DNA from 3 places in the Sphingopyxis sp. BE235 genome. Region 3 is predicted to be linked to each of the others. Evidence: riboswitches for the same ligand, from Rfam matches in the RefSeq annotation. Region 3 holds a riboswitch; each other region holds the start of a gene.
What was found. Region 3 has a riboswitch for cobalamin ahead of metE (5-methyltetrahydropteroyltriglutamate--homocysteine S-methyltransferase). Riboswitches for the same ligand answer to the same signal wherever they lie in the genome.
Positions count from the first base shown of each region.

Region 1: another riboswitch for cobalamin. It lies ahead of cobO (cob(I)yrinic acid a,c-diamide adenosyltransferase); the one in region 3 lies ahead of metE (5-methyltetrahydropteroyltriglutamate--homocysteine S-methyltransferase).
Region 2: another riboswitch for cobalamin. It lies ahead of J2X38_RS01740 (TonB-dependent receptor domain-containing protein); the one in region 3 lies ahead of metE (5-methyltetrahydropteroyltriglutamate--homocysteine S-methyltransferase).

Region 1 is NZ_JAVDWC010000005.1:221,770-225,725, reverse strand. Features, by position in the region: gene J2X38_RS19560 (ABC transporter ATP-binding protein) at 1-659, opposite strand, end outside; gene J2X38_RS19555 (iron ABC transporter permease) at 653-1,654, opposite strand; gene J2X38_RS19550 (ABC transporter substrate-binding protein) at 1,651-2,505, opposite strand; gene cobO (cob(I)yrinic acid a,c-diamide adenosyltransferase) at 2,505-3,113, opposite strand; cobalamin riboswitch at 3,290-3,511, opposite strand; gene J2X38_RS19540 (MFS transporter) at 3,666-3,956, opposite strand, start outside.
Region 2 is NZ_JAVDWC010000001.1:364,009-367,964, reverse strand. Features, by position in the region: gene J2X38_RS01745 (S41 family peptidase) at 1-1,217, shown strand, start outside; cobalamin riboswitch at 1,269-1,453, shown strand; gene J2X38_RS01740 (TonB-dependent receptor domain-containing protein) at 1,595-3,559, shown strand; gene J2X38_RS01735 (hypothetical protein) at 3,559-3,956, shown strand, end outside.
Region 3 is NZ_JAVDWC010000005.1:102,691-106,646, forward strand. Features, by position in the region: gene J2X38_RS18960 (hypothetical protein) at 1-76, opposite strand, end outside; gene J2X38_RS18965 (hypothetical protein) at 397-1,257, shown strand; gene J2X38_RS18970 (hypothetical protein) at 1,345-1,965, shown strand; gene J2X38_RS18975 (hypothetical protein) at 1,997-2,161, opposite strand; cobalamin riboswitch at 2,638-2,841, shown strand; gene metE (5-methyltetrahydropteroyltriglutamate--homocysteine S-methyltransferase) at 2,957-3,956, shown strand, end outside.

The sequences.
Region 1 (3,956 bases), 120 kb from region 3:
CCGTCGGCGACGATCCGGCCTTCGTCGATCAGCAGCAGCCGGTCGCAATAGCGCGCCGCGAGCGTCAGGTCGTGGAGCACCGCGATCACCAGCGCGCCGCCCGCGGCTTCGGCGCGCAGCATGTCCATCACGTCGATCTGATGCCCCGGGTCGAGGCTTGCGAGCGGTTCGTCGGCGATCAGCGCCGGCGCCTCGACCGCGAGCGCCCGCGCGAACAGCACGCGGGCGCGCTCGCCGCCCGACAATTCGGTCGCGATTCGGTCGCGCAGGTCGAGCACGTCGGCGCGCGCCATCGCGCGCTCGATCGCGGCGGTGTCGGCATCGGCGATCCGCGACATCGGCGCGAGATGCGGCAGCCGCCCCAGCCCGACAAGCCGCTCGACCGTCAGCGGCCAGTGTAGCGTCTGCCCCTGCGGCACATAGGCGATGCGCCGTGCCAGTTCGGCGCGTGGCATCGCCGCGGCATCGACGCCGTCGACGCGCACCGCTCCACTGGCGGGCACCAGCGCGAGCATCGCGCGCGCGAGCGTCGACTTGCCCGCGCCATTGGGGCCGACGATCCCGGTCAGCGTGCCGGGCCCGAATTGGGCACTGACGTCGTGGACGACGGCGCGGCGGCCGAGCGTGACGCCGACATGGTCGAGGACCAGGCTCACCATAGCCGTCGCTCCCGCATGAGATGGACAAGGAAGACCGGGACGCCGAGGAACGCAGTGACGACGCCGAGCTTGAGCTCGTTCGTCGTCGGGATGATCCTGACGCCGAGGTCGGCGAGCGTCAGCAACGCCGCGCCGCCGATCGCCGAGGGTAGCAAGATCGCCGAGGGGCTGCGGTCGGTGAGCGGGCGGATGAGATGCGGTACGATCAGCCCGACAAAACCGATCGCCCCCGTTACGGCCACCGCGCCGCCGACCCCGATCGCGGTGCCGATCAGCAGCCGGAGCCGCGTGCGCCGCAGGTCCGTCCCGAGCGCCTGCGCCGCATCTTCCCCGAGCGTCAGCGCATCGAGCGCGCGCCCGTTCCACAGCAGCATCGCGGTGCCGATCGCGATGCACGGCAGCGCGATCCATACATGGTCGAACGACCGGTTCTCGAGGCTGCCGAGCAGCCACGTCATGATCTCCATCGCAGCGAACGGGTTCGGCGACAGGTTCAACGCCAAGCTGGTCCCCGCCACCGCCAGCGTTCCCACCGCGATGCCAGCGAGGATCAACGTCAGCGGGCTTTCGGCCTTGCCCGAAAGGATGAAGAGCAAAGCGAGCGAGAGGAGCGCGCCTCCCGTGGCGAGCAAGGGCAGCACGATCGGATGGATGTCGGCCAGCCCGAAATAGATCGCGGCGACACCACCAAGCGCTGCCGCGTTCGACGTGCCGAGCACCGACGGCTCGGCGAGCGGATTGCGCAGATAGCCTTGCAATGCCGCGCCCGCGAGCCCGAGCATCGCGCCAACGGCAATCGCGAGCAACGTGCGCGGTAGGCGGAGATCGAACAGGATGACGCTCGCGACCTTGTCGCCGTCGCCGGTCGCGGCCGCTAGCAGGCGCGTGACCGACAGGTCGACCGCGCCGAACAGCAGCGATGCGACCGCCGACACCAATGCCAGCGCCGACAAGGCGGCGATCAGCGACCAGCGGGGGAGGGCGAGGCGGGTCATGAACGGCCCCCATCGATGTGCGCGATCTGCGCCGCCATGCTGCGCGCTGCCTGCGTGTAGGCGGGACTGCCGCACACCGTCCACGCCTGCGGGACGCTGATGCGCGGAATGTCCTTGAGCGCCGGATGATGCAGCATTTCACTCCCCTGGTCAGTCACCTTGTCGGTCGCGCTTTCGACGATCAGGAAGTCGGGTTCCGCCGCGACCATCTCTTCGAGGCTGAGCTGCGAGAGCGGCGGCTTGCCGAGCTTGCCCGCGAGGTTGACGAGGCCGACGCGCGTCATCAGCTCGTCGATCAGCGTGCCCGTCCCGGTCATATAACCGCGCCGCTGGTAATAGGCGGCGACGCGGCCCTTCCCCGGCTTCGGCAGGCCCGCCAGCTCACGCTCCATCCGCGCGATCAGCGCCGTGCCGCGCTCGGGATGGCCGACCGCCGCCGCGGTTTCGCGGATCGAGGTGTAGATTTCATCGACGGTGTTTGCGGTGGCGAGGTCGAGTAGCGGATAGGTATGCTTGGGTAGCGCCGCCAGCGCCGCGCTGCGGCTCGCCGGCATGCCGACGATCAGGTCGGGCTCGATCGCCAATATCTGCTCGGCCGAATTGCTCAGCAGCGGGATGCCGTGCGCCCTCGCCGCCTCGCCCGACATTTCGATGTCGGTTGCATTCTTCGTCAGCCCCGCGATCTGCTCCCGATCGGCGAGCGCGAGAACGAGCTGATCGGCGCACAGGTTGATCGACACGATGCGCTGCGGAATCGCCGGGGCTTTTGTGGGCTGGGCGGGGGAGGCAGCCCACAACAGACCCGCGCCGCCTGACAGCACAGCAAGCGCCAGCATGCCGCGCCGTCGCATCAGAACTCGATCCCCCGCTGCGCCTTCACATTCTGTTCGCGGAACGGATGCTTCACCTGCGCCATTTCGGTCACCAGATCGGCGGCGTCGATCAGCTCCTGCGGCGCATTGCGGCCGGTGATAATGACATGCGTCATCTCCGGCTTGGCGGCGAGCGCTTCGAGAACCTCATCGACCGGCAGATAGTCGTAACGCAGCACGATATTGAGCTCGTCGGCGATGACCATCGCATAGCCTGGGTCGGCGATCATCCGCTTGACCTCGTCCCACGCTTCGCGCGCCACCGCGATGTCGCGCGTGCGGTCCTGCGTGTCCCAGGTGAAGCCTTCGCCCATCGGCTTGAACTCGATCAGGTCCGGGAAGCGGTCGAACACCGCTTTCTCGCCCGTCGCCATCGCGCCCTTCACGAACTGGATGACGCCGACCTTCATGCCGTGGCCGATCGCGCGCACCGCCATGCCAAGTGCGGCCGACGTCTTGCCCTTGCCGGGGCCGGTGTGGACGATGATCAGGCCCTTTTCGACGGTTTTCGTCGCGACCTTCTTCGCCTGCGCGGCCTGGATTTTCTTCATCTTCGCCGTGTGTTCGGCGTCGGTACGCGTTTTCATGGGAAGACCCCCGCACGCCGGCAACGAAGGCGGAGCCTGCCGATGCGCGGGCGCGATCGACCGGTGCTGGCGTCGCAAGCGGCGTAATGCCTGCGCCTCCGGCACCGAAGCGGCTCCAGCCGCTTGGTCGTCGCTCGACGGATGTCTCCGTGCCGCGGCCTTTCCCTGGGCCAGGGCATTGAGCGACCCACGCCGGCAGGTCTCCTGGCTCGCGGGTCAGGGCTTGATGCACGCCTTCCCAGGGTGGCCCCAGTGGCTGATCCGAAAGTTTCGGACCGGTGCATCGCGCTCGCCGCTTACAGTTGCAGGGACAGCCTCGGCTTCGGGGGTTCAGGACGAACCCCGTTACCGCGTTCCCATTTTAAGCCCTCTCGGGCACCGACGCGATCATGCGCGGGGCAAGCCCCGCCCGCGCAGCCCATAAAGGAGCCGCGCTTTTTCGCAATGCCTATTGCCGTTCGACGATCATCGCCGCGCCCACCCCATCGCGCCGAGGCTGCTTACCCTGTTCGCGCTGCCGACGCTCTATGCGTGTTATGGAAGGCCGCGCGTCTAGGGCAACAACCTGCCTTCGTCGCGCCGCGGCATCGGCGCGACAAAGCGCAGCACGAGCGCCGAGAGGATCAGCCAGCCGGCCGAAATCAGGATCGCGGCCGGTAGTGACGCCAGATCGGCGATCAGCCCGAGCGCATAGGCGCCGAGCGCCATCGCGCCGAAGGTTACCGCCTGATAGATCGACAGGCAGCGGCCGAGGATTTCCTCGGGCGAACGGAGTTGCATCGCGACGTTGAGCGTCGTCAGCGTCGACACCCACGCCCCGCCCGCGACGAAGGCGGCAACGAT
Region 2 (3,956 bases), on a different contig from region 3:
ATAGCAATGTCGAATCCTATATCGACGCGCTCGTCGCCCCGGCGCGCGCGCTGAACAAGGATCGTTTCTTTACCTACATCACCTCGATCGCCGAGGAGAACGCCTTCTACGCCAGTGGGTCGAGCGCGGGGTTTGGCGTCCGCATGACCTATGATGCGGCGGGTCAGCGCATCCTCATCGCGGAAGCCTATGAGGGCGCGCCGGCTTTTGCTGCCGGGATCGACCGCGGCACCGCGATCGTCGCCATCGGCACGAACAGCGGAAATTTGCGTAGCGTGGCGAGCATCGTCGCCGCCGAAGGAACCGCGGGCCTCACCAATGCACTCGGCCCTAACGACCCCGGGGTCAGCCGCGTGCTGCGCATCACCGACGCGGCCGGCACGCGCGACGTCACCGTTGCCAAAGCCGATTATTCGCTCGATCCGGTTTCGGACCGCTATGGCGCAAAGATCATCAACGAGGGCGGCCGCAGCTACGGCTATCTGAACCTGCGCACCTTCATCTCGTCGGCGGACGACCAGTTGAAGGCGGCCTTCGCCGATTTCGGCGCGCGCGGCGTGACCGACATCATCATCGATTTCCGTTACAATGGCGGCGGCCTCGTTTCGACGGCCAATCTGATGGGCGACCTGATGGGCGCAAATCGCGCCGGGCAACTCTTCTCGCAGACCCGTTTTCGTCCGAACAAATCCGCAGAGAATGACGAGCACCGCTTTGCGCCGGTAAGCCAGTCGATCGCGCCGACGCGCATCGCCTTTATCGGCACCGCGTCGACCGCATCGGCGAGCGAACTCGTGATCAATTCGATGCTGCCCTATCTCGGCACCAATATGACGCTGGTCGGCGGCAACACCTATGGCAAGCCGGTCGGCCAGATCGCGCTCGACAAGGCCGAATGCGACGACCGCATGCGCGTCGTCGCCTTTGCGACGGCCAATTCGGCCGGCGCGGGCGACTATTATGACGGCCTCGCTCCGAAAATCACGAACAGCTGCGCTGCGAGCGACGATCTGACCGTCCCGCTCGGCGACCCGCGCGAGGCATCGATCCGCGCCGCGATCGGCTTCCTGTCGGGCACCGCCTGTACCACGCGGATCGCCGACGCCAGCGCGGGGGCGGCGGCGCGGAGCCGGAGCGCGCGCGTGCTCGCCGAGCCCGAAATGCTGACCCCCGAGCGGCCGAGCGCGGCGCAGCGCGAACTGCCCGGGCTGTTCTGATCGCCCCCTGCTGCATCGCAGCAATTGACCGCGGCCCGAAAAAGGGGCTAACGGCCGCGGCAAGCGACAGGTTCCCCGGCGACGGGGACTAAGAGGGAACGGGAAAACCCCGGCTGCCCCTGCAACTGTACGCGGCGAGCCATCGGCCACTTGCCATTGGGATTTCGGTCCCGAGAAGGCGGCCGACCGGCGCTGACCCGCAAGCCAGGAGACCTGCCCGTCGCCGTCGTCTTTCGCGCGGACAGGGTGTGCCGGGCGGACGGGGGTGAACCCGCATGACGACAAGCTTGGCCGCGCATGGGCGCGGGCGATGTCGTGTGTCCCCGGGACAACCGCATCGACCGTGTTCGTGAGCGGCATTGTCGAGGGGTTATCCTGTGTTTAAAGTGTTTTTCCGAAGTTCGATCTGCCTCGCCGCCGTTGCGGCATCCTCCGCTGCGTTCGCCGACGAAGCGTCGACCGCGCACGCCGTCGCCGCCGACGGCGACAGCATCATCGTCACCGCGACGCGCACGCCGCTGACGCTCGACGAAGTGCCGTCGTCGATCGCCGTGCTCGACAAGGAAGCGATCGACCGCGCGCAGGATATCGGCGTCACCGAGCTGCTGCTCCGCACGCCCGGCATCAGCATTGCGCGCAACGGCGGCTACGGCACCTCGACCTCGCTGCGCATCCGCGGCGCCGAATCGGAGCACACCGTCGTCGTGATCGATGGGGTGAAGCTCAACGATCCGTCGTCGACCGGCGGCGGCTTCAACTTCGCCAACCTGCTCGTCGGCGATATCGACCGGATCGAGGTGCTGCGCGGCCCGCAGTCGATCCTGTGGGGCAGCCAGGCGATCGGCGGGGTTGTCAACATCGTCACCGCCTCGCCCGAAAAATCTCTCGAAGGCAGCTTCGACCTCGAGGCCGGGTCGCGCGAGACGGTGAGCGCGCGCGCGGCGATCGGCGGCCGTACCGGCCCGCTCGCCTGGCGCCTCGGCGGCCAGCGCTTCACCACCGACGGCATTTCGTCGCACGCCAAGGCGTTCGGCGGGGTCGAGCGCGACGGCTATCGCAACACTAATCTTTCGGGCCGCGCCGAACTGGCGCTCGCCGACAATGTCAGCGCCGAGGTCCGCGGCTATTATTCGAGCGGCCGCGTCGAATTCGACGGCTTCAATACCGACAGCAACGACTATGGGCTCAACAAGGAATTCGTCGGCTATGCGGGGCTCAATTTCGACCTCGTCGACGGGCGGTTCCGCAACCGCGTCGCTTTTGCCTATACCGACACCAACCGCGATAATTTCAATCCCGACCGCGCGCGTCCGCAGAGCTTCGAGGCCGACGGCCAGAACAAGCGCTGGGAATATCAGGGCAGCTTCGATTTTACCGATCGCATCACCGCGATCTTCGGGGTCGAGAATGAACGCTCGGACTTCCGCAGCCGTTCGCCCTCGGCATCGCTGGCGACCCCGCTTCCGGCGTTCGTGCGCGGCAAGGCCGAACTCACGAGCGCTTATGGTCAATTGAGCATCGAGCCGATCGACGGCCTGACGCTCAACGGCGGCGTCCGCTATGACGATCACGACCGCTACGGCGGGCAAACCTTGTTCGCGGCGGGCGGCGTCTGGCGTCTCGCCACCGGCACCGTGCTGCGCGCCAGCTATGGCGAAGGCTTCAAGGCGCCGTCGCTTTATCAGCTGTTCAGTGAATATGGGAATGTCGGGCTCGACCCCGAAGAAGCGCATGGCTGGGAAGCCGGCATCGAGCAGCATCTGTTCGACCGCAAGCTCGTCGTCGGCGCGAGCTGGTTCCACCGCACGACGACGAACCAGATCATCTTCAACAGCTGCAGCTTTCCGACCTCGACCGATCCGCTCTGCACGGTGCCCGGCAGCAGCCCGGCGACCCCGCGCTTCGGCTATTATCTGAATGTCGCGCGCAGCGAAGCGCATGGCGTCGAGGCGTCCGCGGCGCTGACGCTCGGCGGGCTGACGCTCGACGGTAATGCCAGCTGGATCGTCGCCGAGGACCGCTCCGAAGGCACCGCCAATTTCGGCAAATGGCTGCCGCGCCGCCCGCGCAACACCGCCAACGCCTCGGCGAGCTATGCCTTCGGCTTCGGGCTCGAACTCGGTGCGGCGGTGCGCTGGTCGGGCAAAAGCTATGACAATGCGAGCAATGCGACGCGGCTCGACGATTATACGCTCGTCGACCTGCGCGCCGAATATGCGCTGTCCGACGCGGTGAAGCTGTTCGCGCGCGCCGAGAATATCTTCGACGAGCAATATATGACGGCGTTCCGCTATGGCTCGCTCGGCCGCAGCATCTACGCCGGCATCCGGGGGCGCTTCTGATGGCCGCGCTGTCGGACCGGGGTGCGTCGGCGCTCTGGGTCTCGCTGCTGACGGCAGCGAGCACCGCGACGACGCTCGCGCTCGCATGCGCGACCCCCTTTCCGGCGCTTGCGGCGCTCGCGGCGGTGCATATGCGCCGCCGTGACGGCATCGCGCTGATGCTGCTCGCCTGGGCCGCGAGCCAGTTCGTCGGCTTCTTTCTGCTCGGCTATCCGCGCGACGGGAGCACGCTCGGCTGGGGCGCCGGGCTCGGCACCGCCGCGGTGGGATCGGCGCTCGCAAGCTATGCGGCGTTGCGGGCGCTCCCATACCGCTCGGTCGCGGCGCGGCTCAGCCTCGCCTATGCGGCGGGGTTCACGGCGTTCAAGGGCATCATCCTCCTATGGGCGCTTGTGCT
Region 3 (3,956 bases):
ATTCCCGGAGGGCCCCCTCAAAGTCCTGTATATGCCGGTCCGCGCGGCCAATTTTCAGCAATGCACTTTCGAACATACGAACTCCAAACATTTCACGACTGACCGAAGTTAAATGATGAGCATTCCAAAGCGAAGCAGCGCATGCCCTAATGGATTGCATATTTGTGGTTGAGCTAGCCAGATAGAGTGTAGAAACTCCTTTCCTACATTTCACCCATATGGTTTATTCTATCGGTTTTATCTAACCGAAAGGACGAATCGATAGACGACGCCGCGCATAATCCGGCCACCATCCCCGCCCCCGGCAGCTATCACTGGACGCCGCGACTCCAGCGCGACTTTCTCGAAGCCTTCGCCACCAACGGGTCGGTGAAGATTTCGGCGGCCAAGGTGAGCATGTCGCCTTCCGCCGTCTATCAGCTGAAGCAGCGTCCCGAGGGCGCGGCGTTCCGGCTCGGCTGCGCCGCGGCGCTGCTGATCGCGCGCGGGCGGCTCGTCGACGAGCTGCTCGACCGCGCGATCTGGGGGCATGACGAGACCGCCGAGATCCAGCGCGAGGAGGGCCGGAGCTTCGTCAAGCGCCGCCGCCTCGACTCGCGCCTCGGCCTCGCGATGCTCGCGCGGCTCGACAGGATGGTCGAAACGCGCGCCTCCCAAAAAGGAGGATGGGCCGGCGAGGAGATGCTCGCGCAGATCATCGCCGGCGACTGGCGGGGCTTCCTCGCGCTCTTCGACGCCGCCGAGGCTGTGGCGCCGGGCGCCGCCGGGGCGGGGAACACCGACGCCGAGGGGCAGAAGGACGGAATGGCCGCCCCCCTCGCCCTCTGGCTCGCCGCGCGCGACAACCGCGCCAATCCCCTCGCCAGCCTGTGGCGCGGAACCGCAATCGCGAATGAAGTTGCGCAGATTTCCGCCATTTTCGACGCCGGACCCGAAAGCGCTGACGAGGAGGGGCCGACCCCCGAGGAAGAGGCCGCGGCAATGACCGTCTGGCACGACGAGGAAACCGGCGAGCTGCGCACCAACTTCCCGCCGCCGGGCGGATTTATCGGCATCGAGGAAGGCGTGTTCGGCGACGAGGATTATGCGCGCACGCTCGACGCGGACGAGGAAGAAGCGTGGGAGGCCGCGCATGCCGAACTCGTCGAACCGCTGCGCCGCGCCGGCGAAGCCGCCCGCTGCGCCTTCTTCGCCCTCCCCGCCCCCGCGAACGACCCGGCGCCCGCCCGTGCGAGCGGCAAACAGGCCACCGGATAGGCTGCGCGTCCTCGCCGCGGCAAGACAGACGGGCCAGTGCATCGCAATGTTAGGCAGATCGTTACCCCGGACGGATAGGAACCGGCCATGGCCGCGCGAAACACCTCACTCGAACGCGAATTGCAGGGCTTCGCCGCCTGTTTTCGCGCCCAGAGCGGACACCTCATCTTCTCGACCTCGCCGGGCGGCGAAGGACGCGTGGTGTCCGAGGACGAAGCCGTCGGGTTCTGGAGCGACTATGCCGCGCTCGCCCACCGGCACGCACGCCGCTTCGGTCATTCGGTCTGGGCCTCGGTCGTGTTGCTGATCCTGTTCGGGACCCTTGGCGTCAAATATAAAGCGCCGCTGTTCATCGGGCTCGCGTTGCTCTCGATGTTCGGCTGGTGGTTCACCGCGATCGCGCAGCGCATCATCCGCGCCCGCTTCAAATATCGGGTGTGGGAAGCGGTCGCGCATCACACCCCGTTGCGCACGCTCACGCGCCACGAAAAGATCGCACGCGGCTTTGCGCTCAGCGTGCGGCAATGGCTCGGGCTTGGCGCGGCCCTTATCGTCTATGGCACCCTGGGCGCCCCGCCGAGCGCGCTGCCGCTCGTCTGGCGCGACCTGCAGATGGTGGCGATCGGGGTGCTGATATACGGCTCGATTGTCGGCCTGCTCGCTTATGGCGCCTTCCGGCTCGTCCGGCGGCTCCGCGGGCGCGGCTGAGGTGGCGGTGGCGAGCGGCTCGCCCCGCGCCTCAGTCGACGACCCAATAGCCGGCCGCGCCGCCCGGCTCATACCCGCGGCGGCAGATCAGTTCGCCCTCGCTCGTGAGCTCGGCCCACGCGCCAATCGGCTCGCGCTCCATCATCACGAGCGCCGCCGCGACATCTTCGGCCTCGAACGCGACACGCTTTTCCATTCCGAACCAGGCATCCTGGTATCGCAGGACAAAGGTCGTCAGCGCGGGCCTGTCGGCTTGTATTTCTGGACGCGGCAGACAGTCGCATTCGCCGTCGTTGGAGCCGCTGGGGTTTTGCTGGGGGAGCTTCATTGGGGGAGAGCCTTCGGTGGGGGAAACGAAGGGGGCAGTCCCGACGGCTGGCCCAGCCGTGACCGCCGCCGGGGGCGAAATATTGGGTCGGCGATGCGTCTCCTGCGTCACACGGACATACGGACGGCACCACGAAGGGCGGCGCACGACCTCGAAAATATACGGCATATCATTGTCATACTGCCCAGTATCATCAGCGGTCCGTTCGACGGGTCGCCATTTCGAATCGACAAACGACTTGACGATGGCATGGCGCGCCGGGCCGGGGCGCCGCCCGATCCGTGCCCCGGAAATATCATATAAAGAATTCTTTATATGTGTGTTGACAGAGCCCGCCGTTTCGTTATGTTTCAACCTGTCGAGGTTCTCCGCGCCCGTTGCACGGCGTGGAGCTAAGACGGGAAGCCGGTGCAAAACCGGCGCTGCCCCCGCAACTGTAAGCGGTGAGCGATGGTCGCTATGTGTCACTGGTTCGCAAGGAACCGGGAAGGCCAGACCGCCGCGTCGATCCGTGAGCCAGGAGACCTGCCTCGTCAGATACGTCCTCCGGCGGGGTGTCCGGTCAGGCCGCATGCATGGCTGCGCCCGACCCTTGCTTTGCGGGCGCAGACGCGTGCCTGCTCGTCTGCCCGGCGCCTTGCCCCTTGCAAGGTGCTTGAAGAAATGACTGTCAGCGTCGCCACCCTCGGCTTCCCCCGCATCGGCCTTCGCCGCGAGCTCAAATTCGCGCTCGAAAGCTATTGGGCGGGCAAATCAACCCTCGCCGAATTGCAGACCGCCGCATCGGGCCTCCGCGCCCTCAATTGGACGCGGCAAAAGGCACTCGGCGCCGACATCCTGCCGTCGAACGACTTCTCGCTCTACGACCATGTCCTCGACACCAGCGCGCTGATCGGCGCGGTCCCGCCGCGTTATGACTGGGACGGCGAGATCGTCGACCCCGACCTTTATTTCGCAATGGCACGCGGCGCGCAGGGGCCGTCCGCCTGCGGCCACAGCCACGACACCACCGCGCAGGAAATGACCAAATGGTTCGACACCAACTATCATTTCATGGTCCCCGAACTCACCGCGGGTCAGACATTCAAGATCGCCTCGACCAAGATCTTCGGCGAATTTGAGGAAGCGAAGGCGCTCGGCTATCAGACCCGCCCCGTCCTCCTCGGCCCCGTCTCCTATCTGATGCTCGCCAAGGGCAAGGCAGTCGAACCGCTCGCGCTGCTGCCTGGGCTCCTCGACACCTACGCCGAAATCCTGTCGCGCCTCGCCAAGGCCGGCGCCGAGTGGGTCCAGATCGACGAACCCTGCCTCGTCCTCGACCTCAGCGCGGAGCAACGCACCGCGTTCGAGCGCGCCTACGCCCGCCTCGCCACCCGCGGGCCGAAGCTGATGCTCACCACCTATTTTGGCGGTCTGGGCGACAATCTGGGTCTCGTCGCCGACCTTCCCGTCCACGGCCTCCACCTCGACCTCGTCCGCGCGCCGGGCCAGCTCGAACCCGCGCTCGCAAAGCTCCAGCCGCACGTCCTCCTCTCGCTCGGCGTCGTCGACGGCCGCAACATCTGGCGCGCCAACCTCCCCGACCTCTACTGGCGGCTCAAGGAGCTCGCCGGCAAACGCGACCTCATCCTCGCTCCGTCCTGCTCGCTCCTCCACGTCCCCG